One region of the Streptomyces sp. NPDC020996 genome, then DNA from elsewhere that is predicted to be linked to it. Evidence: riboswitches for the same ligand, from Rfam matches in the RefSeq annotation. Region 1 holds a riboswitch; each other region holds the start of a gene.
What was found. A riboswitch is a leader RNA that binds a small molecule or an ion and turns the genes downstream of it on or off. The one in region 1 is predicted to bind thiamine pyrophosphate.
Positions count from the first base shown of each region.

Region 2: linked by a shared signal. The riboswitch ahead of thiC (phosphomethylpyrimidine synthase ThiC) and the one ahead of AB0G63_RS15275 (thiamine ABC transporter substrate-binding protein) in region 1 are both predicted to bind thiamine pyrophosphate.
Region 3: linked by a shared signal. The riboswitch ahead of thiO (glycine oxidase ThiO) and the one ahead of AB0G63_RS15275 (thiamine ABC transporter substrate-binding protein) in region 1 are both predicted to bind thiamine pyrophosphate.

Region 1 covers NZ_JBFADM010000017.1:111,589-114,855, forward strand. Annotated here, with positions in the region: gene rlmN (23S rRNA (adenine(2503)-C(2))-methyltransferase RlmN) at 15-1,121, shown strand; TPP riboswitch at 1,156-1,263, shown strand; gene AB0G63_RS15275 (thiamine ABC transporter substrate-binding protein) at 1,344-2,453, shown strand; gene AB0G63_RS15280 (iron ABC transporter permease) at 2,516-3,267, shown strand, end outside.
Region 2 covers NZ_JBFADM010000038.1:1-3,267, forward strand. Annotated here, with positions in the region: gene thiC (phosphomethylpyrimidine synthase ThiC) at 136-1,932, opposite strand; TPP riboswitch at 1,925-2,114, opposite strand; gene AB0G63_RS24255 (YibE/F family protein) at 2,187-3,267, shown strand, end outside.
Region 3 covers NZ_JBFADM010000005.1:199,614-202,880, reverse strand. Annotated here, with positions in the region: gene AB0G63_RS06160 (thiazole synthase) at 1-465, opposite strand, end outside; gene thiS (sulfur carrier protein ThiS) at 469-669, opposite strand; gene thiO (glycine oxidase ThiO) at 666-1,820, opposite strand; TPP riboswitch at 1,818-1,929, opposite strand; gene AB0G63_RS06145 (hypothetical protein) at 1,982-2,335, shown strand; gene AB0G63_RS06140 (FAD-dependent oxidoreductase) at 2,364-3,267, shown strand, end outside.

The sequences.
Region 1 (3,267 bases):
ACACTGGACGCACCATGCCCAAGCCCGGAGAACTCACTTTCGTCGCCCCCCGCGGAGCCAAGAAGCCGCCGCGGCATCTTGCCGATCTCACGCCTGCCGAGCGCAAGGAGGCGGTGGCCGAGATCGGGGAGAAGCCGTTTCGCGCCAAGCAGCTCTCGCAGCACTACTTCGCGCGGTACGCGCACGATCCGGCCGAGTGGACCGACATCCCCGCGGGGTCGCGGGACAGGCTGCGGGAGGCGCTGCTTCCCGAGCTGATGACCGTGGTCCGGCATCTGTCGACCGACCAGGGCACCACCCGGAAGACGCTGTGGCGGCTGTTCGACGGCACGCTCGTGGAGTCGGTGCTGATGCGCTACCCGGACCGGGTGACCATGTGCATCAGCTCGCAGGCGGGGTGCGGGATGAACTGCCCGTTCTGCGCGACCGGGCAGGCGGGGCTGGACCGGAACCTGTCGACCGCCGAGATCGTGCACCAGATCGTCGACGGGATGCGGGCGCTCAGGGACGGGGAGGTCCCCGGCGGGCCGGCGCGGCTGTCCAACATCGTCTTCATGGGCATGGGCGAGCCCCTCGCCAACTACAAGCGGGTCGTCCAGGCGATCCGGGCGCTCACCGACCCCGCCCCGGACGGGCTAGGACTGTCGCAGCGCGGGATCACCGTCTCCACGGTCGGTCTGGTGCCCGCCATCCACCGGTTCGCCGACGAGGGCTTCAAGTGCCGCCTCGCGATCTCGCTGCACGCCCCCGACGACGAACTGCGCGACACCCTCGTCCCCGTCAACACGCGGTGGAAGGTGCGCGAGGTGCTCGACGCCGGGTTCGAGTACGCGGAGAAGTCGGGGCGCCGGCTGTCCATCGAGTACGCGCTGATCCGCGACATCAACGACCAGGCCTGGCGCGGCGACCGGCTCGGGCGGCTGCTCAAGGGCAGGCCGGTGCACGTCAACCTGATCCCGCTCAACCCGACGCCGGGCTCGAAGTGGACCGCCTCCCGGCCCGCGGACGAGAAGGCGTTCGTCGAGGCCATCGCGGCGCACGGGGTGCCGGTGACCATCCGGGACACCCGCGGGCAGGAGATCGACGGGGCGTGCGGTCAGCTGGCCGCCACCGAACGGTAGTCTGACCCCCGTAAGGACTCGTAAGAACATCTTCATATTCCGACAGGGGAGCGCCACAGCGCTGAGAGTGCGGCAACCGGGCCGCAGACCCTCTGAACCTCGCCCAGGTCATTCTGGGTAGGAAGTTCGGTCACCACTCAAGCTGTTGCGCCCTGCCCGGGCACCCCTCACGGGTCCCGGGCAGGGCCGCGTCTCTTCCTGGTCAACCCCAGGAGGAATCCAGTGCACCACAAGACCCTCGTGGCCGTCGCCGCCGGGCTCGGTCTCGTCGCGTTGTCGGCGTGCGGATCGTCCGGCGGCTCCGGCGCGACGGACTCCAGGACCGTCACCCTCGTCAGCCATGACTCGTGGGCCGTCTCCAAGAGCGTGCTCAAGGACTTCGAGAAGTCCTCCGGCTACAAGGTCAAGGTCCTCAAGGACGGCGACGCCGGCCAGGCCGTCAACAAGGCCATCCTGACCAAGGACAACCCGCAGGGCGACGTCTTCTTCGGCGTGGACAACACCCTGCTCTCCCGGGCCCTCGACAACGGGCTGTTCCAGCCGTACCGGGCCAAGGGCTCCGACCAGGTCCTGCCCGAGCACCGGGTCGACCAGGACAAGCACCGGGTCACGCCGGTCGACTACGGCGACATCTGCGTCAACTACGACAAGGCGTACTTCAGCAAGCACAAGCTGGCCCCGCCGGCGTCGTTCGGCGACCTGGTCAAGCCCGCGTACAAGAACCTCCTGGTCACCGAGAACGCCGCCACCTCCTCGCCCGGCCTCGGCTTCCTGCTCGGCACCGCCGCGAAGTACGGCGACGGGGGTACCTCCCGCTCGAGCGCAGCCGAGAGTGGGGGAGGCTGGCAGGGCTACTGGAAGAAGCTCAAGGCCAACGGCGTGAAGGTCGTCGACGGCTGGGAGCAGGCCTACAACGAGGAGTTCTCCGGTTCCGCCGGCGGCCGGAAGGCGGGCGGCGACCGTCCGCTCGTCGTGTCGTACGCCTCCTCGCCGCCCGCCGAGGTCGTCTTCGCCGACCCGAAGCCGACGACCGCGCCGACCGGGGTGTCGTACGGGACCTGCTTCCGGCAGACCGAGTACGCGGGGCTGCTGAGCAACGCGCGGAACGCCGCGGGCGGCAAGGCCCTCATCGACTTCCTGCTCACCGAGAAGTTCCAGCAGGACATGCCGCTGAACATGTTCGTCTACCCGGTGCGCGAGGGCGCGCAGGTGCCGCCGGAGTTCGCCGAGTACGGCAAGCCGGCCGCGGACCCGCAGACCCTGGCCCCCGGCAAGATCGCCGCCGACCGTGACCAGTGGGTCAAGTCGTGGACGTCGCTCGTACTGAAGTAGCGGTCCGCTCCGAGGCAGCGGTCCGCCGCACCCGTGCGGGGAACGCGGCGCGGCTCGCGCTGATGGCCGGGCCGGCCGCGTTCTTCGCGCTGTTCTTCGCCTACCCCGTCGCCGCGATCGTCGCCCGCGGGCTGAAGACGGACGGGGTGTGGCACCTCGGCCGGATCGCGGACGTGCTCGGGCAGGACGGCATCCGGCACGTGCTGTGGTTCACCACCTGGCAGGCGTGCGCCTCCACCGCGCTGACGCTGGCGGTCGCGCTCCCCGGCGCCTACGTCTTCGCCCGGCTCGACTTCCCCGGCAAGCAGGTGCTGCGGGCCGTGGTGACGGTGCCGTTCGTGCTGCCGACGGTCGTCGTCGGCACGGCGTTCCTCGCGCTCGTCGGACGCGGCGGACTGCTCGACGCTTGGTGGGGCGTGCGGCTGGACACCACCGTGTGGGCCATCCTGCTCGCGCACGTCTTCTTCAACTACGCGGTCGTCGTCCGCACGGTGGGCGGGCTGTGGGCCCAGCTCGACCCCCGGCAGGAGGAGGCGGCGCGGGTGCTCGGCGCCTCCCCGTTCGCGGCCTGGCGGCGGGTCACCCTGCCGGCGCTGGCGCCCGCGGTGGCCGCCGCCGCGCTGATGGTGTTCCTGTTCACCTTCACCTCCTTCGGCGTGGTGCAGATCCTGGGCGGCCCGGCCTTCTCCACCCTCGAAGTGGAGATCTACCGGCAGACGTCCGAGATCTTCGACCTGCCGACGGCCGCCGTCCTCACCATCGTCCAGTTCGCGACGGTGGGCGCGATCCTCGCCGTGCACGCCTGGACCGTACG
Region 2 (3,267 bases), on a different contig from region 1:
CCGGGGCCCCCTCTCGGCCCGGGGCGCCCCGGGCCGCCCGCGGGGGGGTGGGGGCGCCCCGCCCTCCCACCGGCGCCCCCCACGACCACAACGACCACAACGACCGGTCACGCAGCGGTTGCGTGCGCCCGCGGGTCAGTCGGCGATCGGCAGGTACACCCGGTTCCCGTTCGCCGCGAACTCCTTCGACTTCTGCAGCATCCCCTCAGCGACCTCCTCGGGCGACGCCCCCTCGGCCACGTCACCGCCGAACCGCTCCGCGATGCTCTGGCTGATCTTCATCGAGCAGAACTTCGGCCCGCACATCGAGCAGAAGTGGGCGGTCTTGGCGGGCTCCGCAGGCAGGGTCTCGTCGTGGAACTCCCTTGCCGTGTCCGGATCGAGGGCGAGGTTGAACTGGTCCTCCCACCGGAACTCGAAGCGGGCGTCGGACAGCGCGTCGTCCCACTCCTGCGCACCCGGGTGCCCCTTGGCGAGGTCGGCCGCGTGGGCGGCGATCTTGTAGGTGATGACGCCCGTCTTGACGTCGTCACGGTTGGGCAGGCCCAGGTGTTCCTTGGGGGTGACGTAGCAGAGCATGGCCGTGCCCCACCAGGCGATCATCGCGGCGCCGATGCCGGAGGTGATGTGGTCGTAGGCCGGCGCGATGTCCGTGGTCAGCGGGCCGAGCGTGTAGAAGGGGGCTTCGTCGCAGATCTCCTGCTGGAGGTCGATGTTCTCCTTGATCTTGTGCATCGGGACGTGTCCCGGGCCCTCGATCATGGTCTGGACGTGGAAGCGCTTCGCGATCCGGTTGAGTTCCCCGAGCGTGCGCAACTCCGCGAACTGCGCCTCGTCGTTGGCGTCCGCGATCGAGCCCGGCCGGAGGCCGTCACCCAGCGAGTACGTGACGTCATAGGCGGCGAGGATCTCGCAGAGTTCCTCGAAGTTCTCGTACAGGAAGCTCTCCTTGTGGTGCGCGAGGCACCACGCGGCCATGATCGAGCCGCCGCGCGAGACGATGCCGGTCTTGCGGTTCGCCGTCAGCGGCACGTACGGCAGGCGCACACCCGCGTGGACCGTCATGTAGTCGACGCCCTGCTCGGCCTGCTCGATGACGGTGTCCTTGTAGATCTCCCAGGTCAGTTCCTCGGCCTTGCCGTCGACCTTCTCCAGGGCCTGGTACAGCGGCACCGTGCCGATGGGGACGGGGGAGTTGCGCAGCACCCACTCGCGGGTGGTGTGGATGTTGCGGCCGGTGGAGAGGTCCATGACCGTGTCGGCGCCCCAGCGGGTCGCCCAGGTCATCTTCTCGACCTCCTCCTCGATGGAGGAGGTGACCGCGGAATTGCCGATGTTGGCGTTGACCTTCACCAGGAACCGCTTGCCGATGATCATCGGCTCGATCTCCGGGTGGTTGACGTTCGCGGGCAGCACCGCGCGCCCCGCGGCGATCTCCTCACGGACCACCTCGGCGGAGACGTTCTCCCGGATCGCCACGTACTCCATCTCCGGCGTGATCTCGCCCCGGCGCGCGTACGCGAGCTGGGTGACCGCCTTGCCGTCCCGGCCGCGGCGCGGCTGGCGCGGCCGCCCCGGGAAGACGGCGTCGAGATTGCGCAGTCCGCCGCGCGGCGAGGTGTGCTTGATCCCGTCGTCCTCGGGGCGTACGGGGCGGCCCGTGTACTCCTCCGTGTCGCCACGGGCGACGATCCAGCTCTCCCGCAGCGGCGGCAGGCCCCTGCGGACGTCGGTGTCGACGAGCGGATCGGTGTACGGGCCCGATGTGTCGTACAGCGTGACCGACTGCCCGTTGGTGAGATGCACCTGACGGACCGGCACCCGCAGATCGGGGCGCGAGCCCTCGACGTACGCCTTGTGCCAGCCGATGGATGTCCCGGCCTCCCCGTCGATCTGGTCGGAGGCAGGCGTGCGTGCGTCCTTGCTGGTCATGAGACCTACTCCCTACGCCGGCATTACCCGGTAACAGGTTCGGCGGTCGACGCAGCGGTTTCCGTCGGTCGACGTTCCGTGTGCAACATCACTCGACTCCGGTGACGTTCCACGTGAAACATCGCTGGGACGGAGGTCAGCGCCCTCTCAGCCCGGTGCTCCGAGCTCCCGCGTGTACAAAAGGTGACTCCACGCTAGCGTCAACTCGGGCGCGGTGAACAGAGGCCTCCTGCCGTCCTTGCGATGATCGGGCGGTGACCACGACACCGCAGTACCCGTTTCCGCCCCCCGATCCGCCACCTGGTCCGCCACCCGGTCCGTCACCCGATCCGCCGCATCGACACGACGGCGGTCATGGCCGTGGAGACGGCCCCGATCAGGGCCACGGCCAAGATCACGGTCATGGGCATGGGCATGGGCATGGGCACGATCAGGGGCAGAGGCAGGGGCAGGGGTACGGCCACGGGTCAGGGGTCGGAGGCGGACACGGTCACTCGCACAGCCACGGCCCCGCCGCGCCCGTCTCCCGGCACCTGCGCAAGGTCATCACCGCGATCCTGATCCCCTTCGCCGCGGCCGTGCTGGTCGGGCTCGCGGTGCTGTGGCCCGGCGGCGCACCGTCGCACGAACGCACCGGCGTCGGCTTCGACCGGCAGACCCAGCAGGCGACGGTCGTCAAGCTGGTGAGCGTGAGCTGCAAGTCGGTGAACGCCTCGGGCAGCACGCCGACCGGCGACACGTCGACCGCCGAGGGCTCCTCGGCTCAGCAGCAGGCGAACGGCACCTGCCACAAGGCCACCATCCGCGTCGACACCGGCAAGGACACGGGCCGGACGTTCACCGAGATCGTGCAGCCTGACCAGTCGCGGCAACTGCAGCAGGGGCAGAAGGTCGTGGTCGCCTACGAGCCCTCGGCGCCCAGGGAACTGCAGTACGCGGTCACCGACGTCGACCGCGGGTTCCCCATGGCCCTGCTCGCCGGCGTCTTCGCGCTGGCCGTCGTGGTGGTGGGCCGGATGCGGGGCGTCATGGCGCTGATCGCGCTGGCCGTGAGCTTCCTGGTGCTGACCCTCTTCATCCTTCCGGCGATCCTGGAGGGCTCGAATCCGCTGGTCGTGGCGGTGGTCGGGTCCAGCGCCATCATGCTGATCGCCCTGTACATGTGCCACGGCCTGTCGGCCCGTACGTCCGTGGCGGTCCTGGGCACACTGCTCTCGCTGCTGCTGATCGGCGTCCTGGGTTCGGTGTTCATCGGGTGGGCCGCGCTCACCGGCAACACGGACGACAACACCGGTCTGATCCACGGCCTGTATCCGTCGATCGACATGAGCGGTC
Region 3 (3,267 bases), on a different contig from region 1:
GCCCAGCGGCATGATCGCCGCGCAGCCGGCGTCCTCCAGCTTCCGGGCGAGGACCGGGTCGTCGTTGGTGTACGGCAGCACGGTGAACCCGTCGTCGACCAGCGTCTCGGCCGCCTCCAGCAGCTCGATCGGGTCGGGCAGCAGGGTGCGCTCGTCGGCGATGACCTCCAGCTTGACCAGGCCGGTGCCGAGCGCCTCGCGCGCGAGGCGGGCGGTGAGGACGGCCTCCCGGGCGGTGAAGCAGCCCGCCGTGTTCGGCAGCACCCGGATGCCCAGCCGGGTGAGCACGGACAGCACCGAGCCGTGCACCGAGGGGTCCACGCGCCGCATGGCGACCGTCGTCAGCTCCGTGCCGGACGCCACCAGGGCGCTCTCCAGCACCTCCAGGCTGGGGGCGCCGCCGGTGCCCATGATCAGGCGGGACGTGAAGGACGTGCCGCCGAGGACGAAGGGGTCGTCGGCCATGGGTCAGCCTCCTTGGACGGCGGTGAGGACCTCGACGCGGTCCCCCTCGGCGAGGGGGGTCGAGGGCCACTGCGCGCGCGGGACGACGGTTTCGTTGAGGGCGGCGGCCACCCCGGAGGACGCCGGGGTGAGCGCCCTGACCACGGTGTCGAGAGCGGTTCCGGGAGCGATCTCGCGGGGCTCGCCGTTGACGGAGATGTTCATGCCGGCTGCTCCGTGCGGGCGAACCGCCGCGGGGTGAAGGGGCGTGCCTCCTCGGGGAGTTCGCCGGTGGTCAGGACGTGCGCCATGGCGTCGCCGGTGACCGGTGCGAGCAGCACGCCGTTGCGGTGGTGCCCGGTGGCCAGCAGCAGCCCGGGCAGCCCGCTCGGGCCGAGCAGCGGCGCGTTGTCGGGGGAGCCGGGGCGCAGCCCGGCCCGGGTCTCGGTCAGCGGCAGCTCGGTGATGCCGGGGACCAGCTCGTGGGCGTCGCGCAGCAGCTCGTACACCCCGCCCGCGGTGACCGTGGTGTCCCAGCCCAGTTCCTCGCTGGTCGCGCCGACCACCAGCTCGCCGTTCTCGCGCGGCACCAGGTAGACGTGGCTGCCGCGCACCATGGCCCGGACGGTACGGCTGAGGAAGGGCGCGTACCGCTGCGGCACGCTCAGCCGCAGCACCTGCCCCTTGACCGGCCGCACCGGCGGCAGCACGTCGTCCGGGACGCCCGCGAGCCGTCCGCTGAGGCTGCCGGCGGCCAGCACCACCCGGTCCGCGGCCAGCGCGGTGCCGTCCGCCGCGGTGACGCCGACGGCCCGGTCCCCGGCGCGGTCGAGCCGTTCGGCCCACACCCGGTGGAAGACCACGCCGGCCAGCTCGCAGGCGGCCACCAGCGCGCGGGTCAGCCGCCGCGGGTCGATCTGGTGGTCGCCGTCGACCCGGAGGCCGCCGCGCACGCCCGGCGCGAGCATCGGCTCCAGACGCCGGCACTCGCGCCCCGACAGCCATTCCGACCCCAGGCCGGACTGCTGCTGCAGGGCGTGCAGTTCGCGCAGGTGGGCGCGGTCGTCGGCGTCCAGCGCGACGGCGAGCGTGCCGCACCGGCGGTAGCCGAGGTCGTGGCCCGTGAGGTCGGCGAGCTCGGCCGCGAAGTCCGGGTAGCGGCGGGCCGAGGCGAGGTTGAGGCCGAGCAGGGTCTGCTCGCCGTGGTGCAGTTCGGTGACCGCGGCCAGCATGCCGGCCGCCACCTGGGCGGCCCCGCCGCCCGGTTCCGGGTCCACCACGGCGGTGGCGAAGCCGCGCTGCGCGGCGCGCCAGGCCGTGACCAGGCCGATGATCCCGCCCCCGACGACGAGGACGTCTGACGTACGTGACGGCATGGGCGTCCAGCCCCTCCCTTCGCCGGCATGACCCGGATCAGGTTCGTACGGTCGGAGGCCGCCAGCCTCCCTCTCAGCCCGGTGCGTCCGGGCTCCCGCGAGTGCTTGTACGGTGGCCACCCTAGCCCGCGCCCCGTCGCCGTCGTAAGGGAGCCTTCCCCATGCCGCGCTCGCTGGACGGCCTCGTCCTCGCCCCGGTCGCCGACCAGGCCCCCGGCCAGGTGGGCACCCGGACCCGCTTCACCTACCACGAGGCCGACGGCGCGATCTGGGCCGAGTACGCGGGCGGCGACGTCGTACGCGGCCGTCTGGTGGGTACCCGGGAAGGTGACCGGCTCGACTTCCGCTACGTGCAGCTGAGGAACGACGGCACGACGTCCTCCGGGCACTGCGTGTCGACGGTCGTGGAGCTGCCGGACGGCCGGGTGCGCCTGGAGGAGACGTGGGAGTGGGAGTCCCGGCCGGGCGGCGGCACCAGTGTTGTGGAGCAGGTCACTGACGGGATCCGCGACTGACGTGACGTCAGGTGTCTATGGTGATCAGGTGAGCGAGCAGACGCAGGAACGGCAGACGCCCCCGCAGCGGCGAGTCGTCGTGGCCGGTGCGGGCATGGCCGGTGTGCAGACCGCGGTCGCCCTACGCGAGCAGGGCTTCGCCGGGCCGGTGACCCTCATCGGCGCCGAGCCCCACCAGCCTTACGACCGGCCGCCGTTGTCCAAGGCAGTCCTGCTCGGCAAGGCCGAGGGGTCCGCCTTCGACGTCGACTTCGAGGCGCTCGGGATCGAACTGCGGCTCGGGCGCGAGGTGCTGGGCGTCCGGGTCGGCGACCACGAACTGGACACTGCCGAGGGGCCGGTGCCGTACGACGTGCTGGTCCTCGCGACCGGTGCCGAGCCGGTGCTGCTGCCGCAGGCCGAGGGCGTGCCCGGCGTCCATCTGCTGCGCACCCTGGACGACGCCGAGCGGCTGCGGCCGGTGCTCGCCCGGCAGCACGACGTGGTGGTCGTCGGCGCGGGCTGGATCGGCGCGGAGTTCGCCACGGCGGCGCGCGAGGCGGGCTGCGCGGTGACCGTCGTGGAGGCCGCCGACCGGCCGCTCGCGGGCGCGCTGCCCGCCGAGGTGGCCGCCCCGATGGCGTCCTGGTACGCCGACGCGGGCGCCGTGCTGCGCACCCACGCGCGCGTGGCGCGTGTCGAGCCGGGCGAGGTCGTCCTCGAGGACGGCACCCGGCTGCCCGCGGGCGCCGTCGTGGTCGGCATCGGCGCGCGCCCCGCCACCCGCTGGCTGGCCGGCTCCGGCATCGTGCTCGGCGCGCACGGCGAGGTCGTCGCCGACGACGGTCTGCGCACCTCGGCGCCGGACGTCTACGCGGTCGGCGACTGCGCTTCCTTCCCCTCCCGCAGGTACGGGGAGCGCCTGCTGGTGCACCACTGGGACAACGCCCTGC